DNA from 4 places in the Blautia sp. OF09-25XD genome. Region 3 is predicted to be linked to each of the others. Evidence: riboswitches for the same ligand, from Rfam matches in the RefSeq annotation. Region 3 holds a riboswitch; each other region holds the start of a gene.

Region 1 (3,248 bases), on a different contig from region 3:
TGCTATTCTGGAAGCATGGAGTCCATCAGAAACAGGAGCAGAAGCAGTAGTTGATATTTTAACCGGAATATATAATCCGGGAGGAAAACTTCCGGTTACCGTTGCTTATGGAGTGGGACAGCTTCCGGTTTATTACAATCATCCATATGGTTCCTCCTGGGATCAGAGCGGCAGTATCGGTTTTGCCAATTATGTGAATATGCCGCACAGACCGAGATATTATTTTGGATACGGACTGTCGTATACAACATTTACATATTCGGATTTACATATCTCGATGGGAAATGAAAAGGCAGCAGATACGGTTCAGATCTCCTGCGCTGTTGAGAACACGGGAAGCTGTGAAGGAGATGAGGTTGTCCAGCTTTATTTACGAGATGAATATGCCAGCCTGACAAGACCAGTAAAAGAACTGGCAGGTTTTAAGCGCATTCACCTGCGAAAGGGCGAAAAGAAAACGGTATGCTTTGAGGTGAAAACGGATCAAATGGCTTTTCTGGACATTGATATGCACTGGAAAGTGGAAAAAGGACGATATGCAGTAGAGGTCGGAAGTTCTTCAGAAGATATTCGTTTAAGAGGAAGCTACTGTGTGAAAGAAAATAAATGGGTTGCGGGAAGAAATAGAGCGTTTTGGGCAAGTGCCGCAGCGAAATAAAAAGAACAGAACCGGATGCCATTTTATACAAAGCGGCATTCGGTTCTGTTCTTGCGGTATTCCCGTGGGGAGCAGTTCATTTTTTCACGGAAACATTTTCCGAAATAGGACTGCTGGCTGAAGCCGGTCTGCAGGACGATCTGTCTGATGGGAAGTGTGGTTTCTGTTATCTCCGTGATTTGTTTTCTATGTTTTGGCAATATCTTAATAATTTCTGCAGATATTTTCATATTATTTTTTCGATATAATAAGTATACTTGCTGTAAAAAGGATTGTAAAGGTAGTCTAAATGGACAATAATAGTTTATCACATACAACGTGGAATTGTAAGTACCATATGAACCAGAGCAGGAAAACCTGCCGTCGCTGATCACACTTGAAAAAATATGTGTAGCTTTGGGCGTGACATTATCGCAGTTTTTTCGAGAAGATAATTCAGAGAATCTGACAGAAAAACAGAAAGAAGTTCTAGGGATATGGAATGATCTGAGTACAAATGAGCAGGAAACAGTAATGTCAATGCTGCGTGGACTTCGGAAGTAAGAGAACAGTTCGAGTATATGTATCGGCTGTTCTTTTTTTGTTTTTGAACGTTAAAATGTTAATTTTTTTCTTGTGTATAGTAGAACACTAAAGTATAATAAAATCAGTTTTTTACATAAGATTAAAGCTATAATAAGGAAATTGGCAAACCAGATGAAAGTCTGGGACGCAAAGCTACAGGGCCTTTAAAATGGCAGCCAGTTGCATAAAATGAGGTGCACTGTCTGTCTGACGGTGCTTTTTTACGGTGTTATTTCATAGACGTAACAATAATGATTTTATCAGGAAAGAATGAGGAAAATAAAAGTATGAAAAAGGCAAAACGTTGTCTGATAGCAGTGGTGTCAGGTGTACTTGTAGCATCTGCTGTCTTGTCTGGATGTGGACAGTCAAAGAAAGAAGTATCTATAAATGATGATCATCTTACCGTTTATCTGTGGGAAAATCGTTTGATGAAAAATATTGCACCCTATATCCATGAACAGTTTCCAGATCAGGATATTGAATTTATTATAGGTAACAATGATACCGATTTATACAGTTATTTTAAAGAACATGATGAATTACCGGATATTATAACAGTACGTCGATTTTCTGGAACAGATGCACAGGACTTACAGCCTTATCTTATGGATTTTGCTTCTTATGATGTTGTTTCCAAGTATTATTCTTATGCGGTGCAATATTATAAGAATGCGGAGGATGAAATCCAGTGGCTGCCAATCTGTGGTATTCCGCAGACGATCATTGCCAACAAAACACTGTTTGATCAGTATGGCGTAAAGATTCCAGAAAATTATGAGGAATATGTACAGGCATGTCAGCAGTTTTATGATAATGGCATAAAACCGTATTCCATGGATCTTGGTGAAGACTGGTCTAATAATGAAATCATCCAGGCTGCAGCAATCGGTGAGTTTACAAGCTGGATGGTATTGAATGGCGAAACGGTGCAGAGACTGCAGCGGATGAAGTAAAGTTTGATGATGTATTATGGAAACGTATTTTTTCAGAAACCAGTCAGTTTCTTAAGGACTCGCATTTTGGTAAAGAAGATATCAATATTGATATCAATACAGGAACCCAGATGTTTGTCGAAGGAAAATCAGCAATGTTTCATGGACATCCGACGGTTATGCAGCAGCTGCAGAAACAGATGGATGCGGAGCTGATCCGTATTCCTTACTTTTCACAGACATCGGATGAATCCTATGTGTACATGACTCCGTCCTTAAACATTGCATTTAACAAAAACCTGGAAAAAGACCGGGAGAAACTGGATACTGCGCTGGATGTGCTGGATTGTATGATTTCAGAAGAGGGGCAAAAGCTGATTGCGGATGGAAGCGGTGTTATTTCATTGAATACAGATGTTCCAACCATGATGCAGGATGTGCCTGGACTGGAAGAGGAAATTAATAATAATGCTGTTTATATCCGATATTCCGCCCAAAAATCATTTGATGCAAGTCTTGAGGCTGTTCACGGATTACTGTCAGGGGAAATGGATGAAATACAGGCTTATGATACTTTTCGCAGTGTAATGAATCGTAAAGATCCAGAAGAAAAAGCAACGGTGAATTTTGAAAATGAATATTCCATTTCACTGAACGATAGAAATGGCCGTGATGCAGCATCTTCCATTTTAACTACGATCAGAGAAGAAAATGATGCACAGCTGGCTCTGGCACCATATTATTATTTCACTTCTTCTATGTACAAAGGAGAATGCACCAGCAGCCGGGTTGGCATGATGACAGCGAAGAGTTCAGATACACCATTATATGTTGCAAAAATCAATGGTAAACAGGTTTATGAACTCGTGGAAAATTATCTTGCTGATGCTGATGAGAATTTTTACGTAACCAATAAATACGAATTACCAATTGCATCCGGTATGAAAATGATCGTCAATCAAGAGGAAAGTGGATTTTCGTTAAAGGACTTAACAGTTAATGATAAGAAAATAGACAAAGAAAAGGAATACTCGATTCTTCTTACAGACACCACAATGTCTGTTTTGAAAAAAATAAATCTGAAATGTGAG
Region 2 (3,248 bases), on a different contig from region 3:
GTATGATTATCCGGCAGTGCAGGCGAAGGTGAATGAGCTGGTGAAAAGTAGCAACAAAAAAGAGTGTGGAAACTGTAGCAAAGGAAGTCATTGCCGGAAAGTGGGGAACGGCGGGGACAGAAAGAAGAGACTGCAGGCTGCGGGATATGATTATGGGGCAGTGCAGAGAAAAGTGAATGAGTTGATGAGATAGTAGGAAGCCTGCTGTTGTCTGTGGAGAAATCTGCGGATGATGGCAGGCTTATTTTTTTGTTTGAGGTTTCAAACTTTTATGTGACAAACATAACTGTCTGTGCTATTATAAAAACGATATAAGCGAAAATGACTTTTGCGGAAACGAAAGTATCTTTATATTTTTTTATCCGTATACTTCCTATAATGGGAATGAATACTTGCAAAGTTGATTACTAATATTTTTTCATTATTACAGGTACAATAAGAACATGTAATAGCGGAAATGAGGTATAGTTACTTGCAGATAGAGAAGTATATTGCGGATAAAATAACATTTTTGTGTGAAAAGCGTGATATCAGTAAATATAGATTATCGCAGCTGTCGGGAATTTCCCAGTCATCACTGGGAAGAATCATGGCGCAGGAAAACCTGCCGTCGCTGATTACACTTGAAAAAATATGTGCAGCTTTGGGCGTGACATTATCACAGTTTTTTCAGGAAGGTAATTCAGAGAATCTGACAGAAAAACAGAAAGAAGTTTTAAGGATATGGAACAATCTGAGTACAAATGAGCAGGAAACAGTAATGTCAATGCTGCGTGGACTTCGGAAGTAGGAGAACAGTTCGAGTATATGTATCGGCTGTTCTTCTTTTGTTTTTAGGCGTTAAAACGGTAATGTTTTTCTTGTACATAGTCGAGCATTAGAGTATAATAAAACCAGTTTTTTTTCATATGTTTAAAAGCTATAATAAGAAAAACGGCAAAACAGATGAAAGTCTGCGACGCAAAGCTATAGGGCCTGTAAAATGGTAGCCAGTTGCCACGTTAAAGATGCATTGTCTGCAATGACAATGCTTTTTTCATTTTTGGAGATTAAAAAGAAACTAAAACAGGCAATAATTGGTGGATGCTAAAATATAAAAATGAAGTAGATAAAAACGCAGGTGTAAAGGAAATCGGTTATGTGGAAGAAAATTAAGTCAGCACAGGAACAAAAAAATACATTTAGGATAAAAAAAGAGTTATGGATTCCGGTATTTGTATTGATGATCGGTTTGGTTGTTCTGGTGAATATAGACATTCGTGCGGATAGCAGTCAAAGGGATTTGATAAGGTCAAGAGCTGAATTAAACGCAGTAACGTATGCAGATCATATGAAGGCTGATATCGTGAGGGGAATTGATATTACAAATACTTTTGAACAGATTGTTATTAGTGAAAACGGAAAAATTTCCATGTTCTCGAAAGTTGCAGAGAATATGATGGCAGATTATATCCAGAGTATTCAGATCGCACCAGACGGCGTAGTGACTGAGATTTATCCGGAAGACGGAAATGAGGCTGGAAAGATAGATCTTATTTATGATAAAGAACGAGGAAAGATATCTTGTTATGCCAGAGACAATGATGTGATAACCATGCAGGGACCATTTTCTTTGAAACAGGGTGGAACGGGGATTGCTGTAAGAAATCCGGTGTATGTGGAGCAGAAAAATGGCGAAAGGACATTTTGGGGATTTACAATTGTAATTATTCGTGTACCGGATATATTCGCTGATTCTATAAAGTCACTTACCGATTTTAGCTATGAATATAAGTTGTCTAAAAGTATTGCACCGTGGGATGAAACATACGAAGAAGTGTATGGCTCAGTTGTGGAAATGATTGATCCTGTCACATATACTTTCGAATTAGGTGACAGTCAATGGATTCTGGAAGTGATGCCTGAAAACGGATGGAATAGCAATGAAAAGTTATATAGACTATGGGGCTGCGGTTTACTGATTGTTTTGCTTTTAACTGGATTTGTTTTTATGATTATGTTACTGCACAGGACACAGGAATCGGAAAACACAGTAGTGGAATTAAATAAAAAACTGCAGAAAGCATTGGAGCAGGCGAAAACAGCCAGTGTTGAAAAATCTAATTTTCTGTTTAATATGTCACATGATATACGTACTCCTATGAATGCAGTTATTGGTATGACGTCATTAATAAGACATGATGCAGGAAATAAAGATAAAGTAATAGAGTATGCAGATAAAATAGATATTTCATCCCAGCATCTGTTAGGGATTATTAATGATATTCTGGATATGAGCAAAATTGAGGCAGGAAAAACAGTTTTTAAATACGATGATTTCTCTATTCTGAATTTTATACAGGAAATCAATAATCTATTTCATTCACAGATAGATGAAAAGAAACAGATTCTTACAACAAAGAAAAATATCCGACATGAGTGGGTGAACGGGGATCAGCTTCGCCTGATGCAGATTTTCAGCAACCTGCTTTCTAATGCAGTGAAGTACACGCAGGAAGGTGGAGAAATTCAGTTTCTGGTAGAAGAATGTGAAACAAATTCATCCGTCCATGCAAAGTACCGTTTCTTAGTCAGGGATAATGGAATAGGAATGTCAGCAGATTTCAAAGATAAAATCTTTGATGCTTTTACCCGTGCCGAAAGTTCTGTGACGAATAAGATCCAGGGAACCGGTCTTGGAATGGCTATTACCAGAAATCTGGTTGAAGCAATGGGAGGTACCATTGATTTGGAGAGTGAACTGGGACAGGGAAGTTGTTTTGAGGTTTTCATAGAGCTGAGAATTGCAGAGGATAGAACAGTTGCTCTGGCGGCACAAGAAAAAACAGATGAGCAGGATGGTAATATTCTGCAGGGAATGAGGTTCCTGTGTGCAGAGGATAATGAGCTGAATGCTGAGATCCTGACGGAACTGTTAAAGACTGAAGGTGCAGAATGTACCATCTGTGAAAATGGTGAAGAGGTTTTGAAAGCATTTGAACAGTCTGCTCCGGGGGATTATGACATGATCCTGATGGATGTGCAGATGCCTGTTATGAATGGTTATGAGGCAACAAAGGCAATCCGCAGAAGCTCCCATGAACTGGCAAAGAAGATTCCGATCATTGCCATGACCGCCAATGCATTCTCAGAGGATATCCAGCATTCTCTGGCAGCCGGTATGAATGCTCATGTTTCAAAACCAGTTGAGATGAAGGTACTGGAAAAGACAATCAGAAGTATAAAATCCGGCGGGGAGGCACCGAAGT
Region 3 (3,248 bases):
CTGCTTCAAACACATAGACTTCGGATTGTGACAGCATTTCTTTTACTAATTCATAATTACTTTTCCAGTATTGATTGGAAATAAAATAATGTGCTTTCAGATTTGTCTTTAACCATATGTCAGCGACTCTATCGATATCTCCGTTCAGCAACTTTCTAATCATAACAAATATTCTCCACAACTACATCCTTTATGCTTTTCTCTTTTTTCCATTCTATCACAAGTTCACCATTAATTATCAATTTTTTGATATTTTTTCTTTTCCCTCACTGTAAAACAGCCTCTGAGCGTTTCGTTATATAGAGGGATACAAATAAGAGCAAGATCCACCCATGTTTAACAGTATTGCCATTTTGCCTCCCGTCAACCTATGGGTTTTATCTTGATGGGGATCTCCCCATACCCTCTCAATAACAGACTTTTCACTTGTTTGGTTCAGTCATCTTGACTCCTTTCCTCCAGGATTCAGGAAATAAAAAATGCCTGCCTGGAACTTTTATAGATAGTAAAGTTCCAAACAGACATTGCTGTTTGACCATTAGCTGTAGCTAATAGAATTGAAGAACGTGATTAGAAAATAACAAAAGCGTTCGTTGTCAGCTAATCCAGCTAACATTTTCGAACGCTTTGAAGCCCGTCGCCAAGAGGATTTGAACCTCCGACCCCTCGCTTAGGAGGCGAGTGCTCTATCCAGCTGAGCTATGACGACACATGCCGCAAACCTTGATTTTACTGGGTTTCTGGGATTTTTCCCTTCGGCCATATATAAGATTATCAACTCTATTTCGAGTTGTCAATCTACAGATTTTTTCGATTTGGTAACATTAGAACGCTCCCCAATTTGGGGAATGCTTTGTTGTCACCATTGGCATTTTTCAGAATAGATTCGAACTGAAAGTTGTTTTTCATTTTTTCCCTTTGGGGAATGCCTCGGCTTTCTCTTAGGAGGGGGACGCTCTATCCTGCTGAGCTACAGAAACAAGAATTATAAATGTTTCAGCCAGGTCAGAAACAAAAATATTATACTATATTTTTGCTGCTTTTTCAAGACGAAACACATACTTGCGATTCCGCAGTTTACTTCAGGAATTTTCCATTGTGAGTACCTGATAAATTCTCTTATAGGCTTTTCATAGGTCCAGCAGCAGCCTTCGACATTGTTGTAGTATTCATTATTTTTTTCGACAACATATTCTAAATCGTTTTCTGTCATGAGTCTGTATTTCATCGTACACCTCCAATGTTAAAAACAGTAATCTGCCAAAATCCAGAGGTCATTATATCATATTCCGATGGGAAAGGAGAAGAGAGTCTTACAGCAATGAATTAAAATAAAAAAAGAATCTCGGCAAAGCAGTCGAAAGGCTGTGACGCAAAGCTACAAGGCCTGTAAAATGGCAGCCAGCTGCGTAAATATGGAACATTTCTTATAAAATAAATAGGGAGAAATGACTCAAATGCACGGTAGGAGAATCTATGGTGCTTTTTTATTGCCTGCGAAAAGAAAATACGAGAGGAGGAGTTTGCATTTTCCCGCCATCCGGCGATCACCGCATTTACGAGCATGAACGTGGAGACACCGACCATCATGGCGTATCTGTTTGACCACCAGCTGTATCTGGTGGCACTGATTGCAGGTGTGCTGCTGTTCTGCTTGCGGAGGATAATGCACTGAATGCAGAGGTTGCGACGGAGCTGCTTGGAAGCTTCGGCCTTGTCGTGGACTGGGCGGAGAATGGTTCCAAGGCCGTGGATCAGTTTGAAGCGTCGGATCCGGGAAGCTATTTTGCGATCTTCATGGATATGCAGATGCCGGTGATGGATGGCATCGAGGCGACGAAAAAAATTCGAAACAGTGTGCGTGAGGACAATGATGTTCCGATTTTTGCGATGACAGCAAATACCTTTGCAACGGACCGCAAGCGGTGCGCGGATGCGGGCATGACGCGGGTATATTCCGAAACCGGTGAATTTAAAAGAGATTCAGACGACGCTGGACGAGAAAGTGCGGACGGCATGCGCCGGATAACGGGACGGATTAATAACAGAAAAATTTGGAGAAGGGGCTCTACTGCTTTGGATTGCAGTGGAGCCTTTTTATGGTGTATCATAGGAAGTAAAAGAAAACAGGGGAGAATCACGGAATGGAAATTGCAGAAAATATCACATGGACCGAGGAACTGGAAAGGCTGGATGTGCTTCTTTCGCAGGGGCAGTTCGAGCTGCTGCTTCCGGGTGAGCGGTACGGTGGAGGAGAAAAGGAGATCTGGCTTGTCTATCTGATGAACGATGCGGCAGAGAGCTTTCTCGTTTTTCATGACGCGGAGCTGACGGGAACGTATCAGAAGGAATACGAGGGAGAAATAGATGCTGCACTGGAAAAAGACGGGGAGCAGTACGTTCTGATCGTGCGGCAGGGAGAGACGGTGTGCACGCTGTTTTTCAGCCGCCTTTCACTGGAAGTGCATCTGTTTGATTACGGAAAAACGGGTCATTTCTGGGTGGACGGATACGAGTATCTGCGGCAGATTGAGTTCCGTATTGCGATCCTGCGGGACAAGCTGGAATACCTCGGCGAGGCGTTCTGCACCGAGGAAGAAATGCGTCTGGCATCGCTGGCCAATTTCCCGCCGCTCAATTTCTGCTGCTACCCGGCCGTGCCGGATCAGTATCTCGTACCGTCATGCCCGTGGTGGGAAGCGACGGAAGAGGCAATTACGGAGATGAAAAAACTGGCATCGGAGGCAGGCGATAAAGTGCTGCTGTGGTATCTTGCACTTTATGAAAAATGGCAGGGAAAACTCCTCGCAAAACAGATCGCAAAACTGCTGCATACGAGCCGCCACGCGAAAGTCGTGGATTTACTGGAAAAAAAACTGGCCCGCGAAGCACAGAATTATCCGAAACGACGCTTCACCGGCGAAGAAGGAACCCAGATCCGAAAAATCCAGGAGCAGGCAATGAAACGGAAAAAGATACTGGAAGCCGAAGGAAAACGCGCATCATTGCTGCGCGAGGAGCCATTCTTTTATGCACGGGATTCGGTGGAATATAAGGTCCATCTGATGATCTGGGGAACGAGAGGGAAAGAGCGGGTTGTGGAGGTTGAGACGTTTAAAATTTCCAGAACGCAACGGCAATGATCAGCTCCTTTACGGATGAGCCGGAAGTGATTCAGTTTTAATACCAGTAGACAAGAAGTCCCCCGCTTCTAAAGTGGTGGGATGAATTGTTAAAAGAAACATAAC
Region 4 (3,248 bases), on a different contig from region 3:
CGGACTCCTGACTGGAGACCTTTTCTGTAAGCCATACATCCGTTTTTTCCATGCAGTTTTATTTCATAAAGAGCTGCATCTGCACAGCGCATAAGCTGTGAAGGGCTGGCTGCAAATGTTGGATATTCTGCATATCCGAGAGATATATAAAATGCGAGTTCTTTACCGTGATATGAAAACGTTTTTGGAAGCTTAGTGAATTGCTGCAGCTGTTTATCTGCTTCCTTAAAGGTACAATTTGGTAAAAGAATGCAGAATTCGTCACCACCATTTCTTCCAAGCAATGCATCGGATGGGAAAAAAGCTTTCATACTGTCTGCCAGACTCTTTAATGCTTTGTCTCCATAACTATGGCCATAGATATCATTGATAAACTTAAAGTCATCAATATCAAGGAGCGCAGCCACAAAATGTGTTTGTGGATTTTTAGAAATTATTTTTTCTGCTAATTCATCAAATCCATAGCGATTATAAATATTTGTAAGAGAATCTGTGCGCGCCAGTATTTTATATTTGTTCTTGTGTTCTTTTGCTACCAGCCATACCCTGGTAAGTACTGACAGAAGAAGGCTTATAGTAAGAAACATACCACTGATAATTATCAGTAGTGTGTTATTTCTCCATCCGGTTTTAGGAGTTACCTCAAGCTTCCAGGTTCCATCCCCTACTGTAAAAGCGTAAGAAATCGGATGATCTATTTGACCATCTGACTGATAAACCACTTTATAAGTATCGCTCCAGGGAGTGTCTGTTTTTAAAATTTTGTATTCATATCCAAAATTTGAAAGTGCACTGACTGTATCTGAAAAAATATCCGGAACACGCAGGATAACAATGGTAAATCCCCAGAAATACTCTTGTCCGCTTTTATCTTTCAGGTAGACTGGATTGCGGACTGCAATTCCATAACCGCCCTGTTTTAATTCGAAGGGCCCCTGCGTAATGGTTGCATGGTTATCTCTTGCATAACAGGAAATCTCTTTACGGTCTTTATCATGGAGCAGATCGATCTTACCTGCCTCATTTCCTTCAGCCGGATAAATATCTGTTACAACACCATTAGGAGCGAGCTGCACGCTTTCAATAGAATCAGACATAAGATTCCCGGCAATCGTCTCAAACTGATGGATTTCGCCATTTTCACTGATTAAGATCTGTTCCAAAGTATCTGTAATTCCAATTCCATCTGCAATTTCATTCTTTATGCGTTCACCATAGGTGGTTGCGTTTAATTGTGCCAATATGTGTCTCTGATTTTTTTCATGGGTGTCTGTTTTGTATACAATTAAACCAACAAGGCATATGCCCAGTAAAAAAATAATAAGAGGCACAAGTGTTTTTTTCTTCACTTGGTTCACCTCAGTTTATTCATTGGAGTTTTTATAATAAAGCATTATATCATAGAAGTTGAAAAACGGAATAAGTTTTTAAAAAAATGACAGTATAATGACAATATGTTTTTGGGCGTTAAAACGGTAATGTTTTTCTTGTGTACAGTAGAGTACTATAGTATAATAAAATCAGTTTTTTGCGTAAGTCTAAAAGCTATAATAAGGAAATCGGCAAACCAGATGAAAGTCTGGGACGCAAAGCTACAGGGCCTGTAAAATGGCAGCCAGTTGCATGAAATGACGTGCACTGTCTGTCTGGCAGTGCTTTTTTACGGTATTATTTCATAGACGTAACAATAATGTCGCATGATACTCGTACACCTATGAATGCAATCATTGGTATCACATCTTTGATCAGACATGATGCAGGAAATAAAGCAAAAGTTATAGAGTATGCAGATAAAATAGATATTTCATCACAGCATCTGTTGGGAATTATCAATGACGTTCTGGATATGAGCAAGATTGAGGCAGGAAAAACTGTCTTCAAGTTCAGAAGCATAAAGACCGGTGGGGGGGACCGAACCGCAGGTCACTGAACAGTGACAAATGGATTTGATGCGGTAGTGCAATTTTATTAAACCAGGAGGTTGACAAGGAGATGTATAGAGAAATATATTTGACAGACAGACAGACAGACAGACAGGAGATTTAATATGATTTCGAGAGCAAAGAAATATGTGGCAGTATTACTGGCTTTTGTATGCGTGTGTATGATATTTTCTCCCCAGACTGCATATGCAGCCGAGGACAGTTCGCAGCATGAAACTGTCAAAGTCGGTTTCTTTGCCATGGATGGTTATCATGTGATGGATGAAGAAGGCAACCGCAGCGGGTATGGCTATGATTTTCTTCGGCTGATGGCCCGTTATTGGGATGTAGATTACGAATATGTCGGATATGATAAGAGCTGGGATGATATGCAGCAGATGCTTGAAGATGGCGAGATTGATATGGTAACATCTCCCCGCAAAACACCGGAAAGAGAAGAAAAGTTTGATTTTTCACGTCCGATCGGAACCAATAATGGGATTCTGACCGTCCGCAGTGACAACAGCACGATTGTGGATGGCAATTACAGTACTTACAACGGTATGCGTGTGGCACTTTTGAACGGAAGCTCACGAGATAAAGAGTTTGCGGATTTTGCAGGCAATAAAGGATTTACATATGATCCATTTTATTTTGATACGACAGAAGAGATGGAGGAAGCTCTTCAGAGCGGAAATGTTGATGCTATTGCTGCCACTTCTATGAGAAAAACAAACAATGAGCGTATCGTGGATAAATTTGACAGCAGCGATTTCTATGTCATGGTTAAAAAAGGTAATACAGAATTGCTGAATGAGATCAATTATGCAATCGGCCAGATGAATGCAGTTGAGGGTGACTGGAAAACGACACTTTATAATAAAAATTATGAAAGCATCGAAACTAAGAATCTGGAATATACGGAGAAAGAAAAAAGTATTATTTCACAGTATTCCAAGGACAACCCGCTTCATGTTCTGTGTGATCCGACCCGTTATCCATATTCTTATAATGAAAATGGTGAGATGAAGGGTATTATCCCGGATTACTTCCGGAAAATTGCAGACTATGCCGGGATTTCCTATGAGTTTCTTACACCTGCCACCAGAGATGAGTATATTGCTTATCAGAAAAATAAGGAAACCACAGATATGAGCATCGATGCGCGCCTGGAAACAGATAACTATGCTGAGACGAAAAAATGGGGGATTACTGCACCTTTCATTACGATGCAGCTGGCAAGGGTGACACGGCGTGACTTTGATGGAAAAATTAATGTTGTTACTACTGTTGACCAGACAGCATCAAAGTCAATTGAAGATGCAA

Evidence for each region. A riboswitch is a leader RNA that binds a small molecule or an ion and turns the genes downstream of it on or off. The one in region 3 is predicted to bind cyclic di-GMP.
Region 1: it holds a riboswitch for cyclic di-GMP, as region 3 does, so the genes downstream of both, DXA93_RS18660 (extracellular solute-binding protein) here and DXA93_RS20445 (response regulator) in region 3, are expected to answer to the same signal.
Region 2: it holds a riboswitch for cyclic di-GMP, as region 3 does, so the genes downstream of both, DXA93_RS16910 (ATP-binding protein) here and DXA93_RS20445 (response regulator) in region 3, are expected to answer to the same signal.
Region 4: it holds a riboswitch for cyclic di-GMP, as region 3 does, so the genes downstream of both, DXA93_RS14825 (sensor histidine kinase) here and DXA93_RS20445 (response regulator) in region 3, are expected to answer to the same signal.

Annotation. Positions count from the first base shown of each region.
Region 1 covers NZ_QUMG01000020.1:47,022-50,269, forward strand. Annotated here, with positions in the region: gene DXA93_RS14775 (glycoside hydrolase family 3 N-terminal domain-containing protein) at 1-658, shown strand, start outside; gene DXA93_RS21015 (helix-turn-helix domain-containing protein) at 682-888, opposite strand; cyclic di-GMP riboswitch class I at 1,335-1,410, shown strand; gene DXA93_RS18660 (extracellular solute-binding protein) at 1,510-2,178, shown strand; gene DXA93_RS18665 (5'-nucleotidase C-terminal domain-containing protein) at 2,421-3,248, shown strand, end outside.
Region 2 covers NZ_QUMG01000028.1:15,519-18,766, forward strand. Annotated here, with positions in the region: gene DXA93_RS16900 (hypothetical protein) at 1-193, shown strand, start outside; gene DXA93_RS16905 (helix-turn-helix domain-containing protein) at 473-790, shown strand; cyclic di-GMP riboswitch class I at 926-1,001, shown strand; gene DXA93_RS16910 (ATP-binding protein) at 1,139-3,248, shown strand, end outside.
Region 3 covers NZ_QUMG01000002.1:58,484-61,731, forward strand. Annotated here, with positions in the region: gene DXA93_RS02245 (GNAT family N-acetyltransferase) at 1-163, opposite strand, end outside; tRNA gene DXA93_RS02255 (tRNA-Arg) at 636-709, opposite strand; gene DXA93_RS02260 (hypothetical protein) at 986-1,228, opposite strand; cyclic di-GMP riboswitch class I at 1,338-1,413, shown strand; gene DXA93_RS20445 (response regulator) at 1,696-2,283, shown strand; gene DXA93_RS02270 (DUF3878 family protein) at 2,196-3,143, shown strand.
Region 4 covers NZ_QUMG01000020.1:61,019-64,266, forward strand. Annotated here, with positions in the region: gene DXA93_RS14820 (diguanylate cyclase domain-containing protein) at 1-1,349, opposite strand, end outside; cyclic di-GMP riboswitch class I at 1,552-1,627, shown strand; partial or broken gene DXA93_RS14825 (sensor histidine kinase) at 1,691-1,885, shown strand; gene DXA93_RS14830 (transporter substrate-binding domain-containing protein) at 2,048-3,248, shown strand, end outside.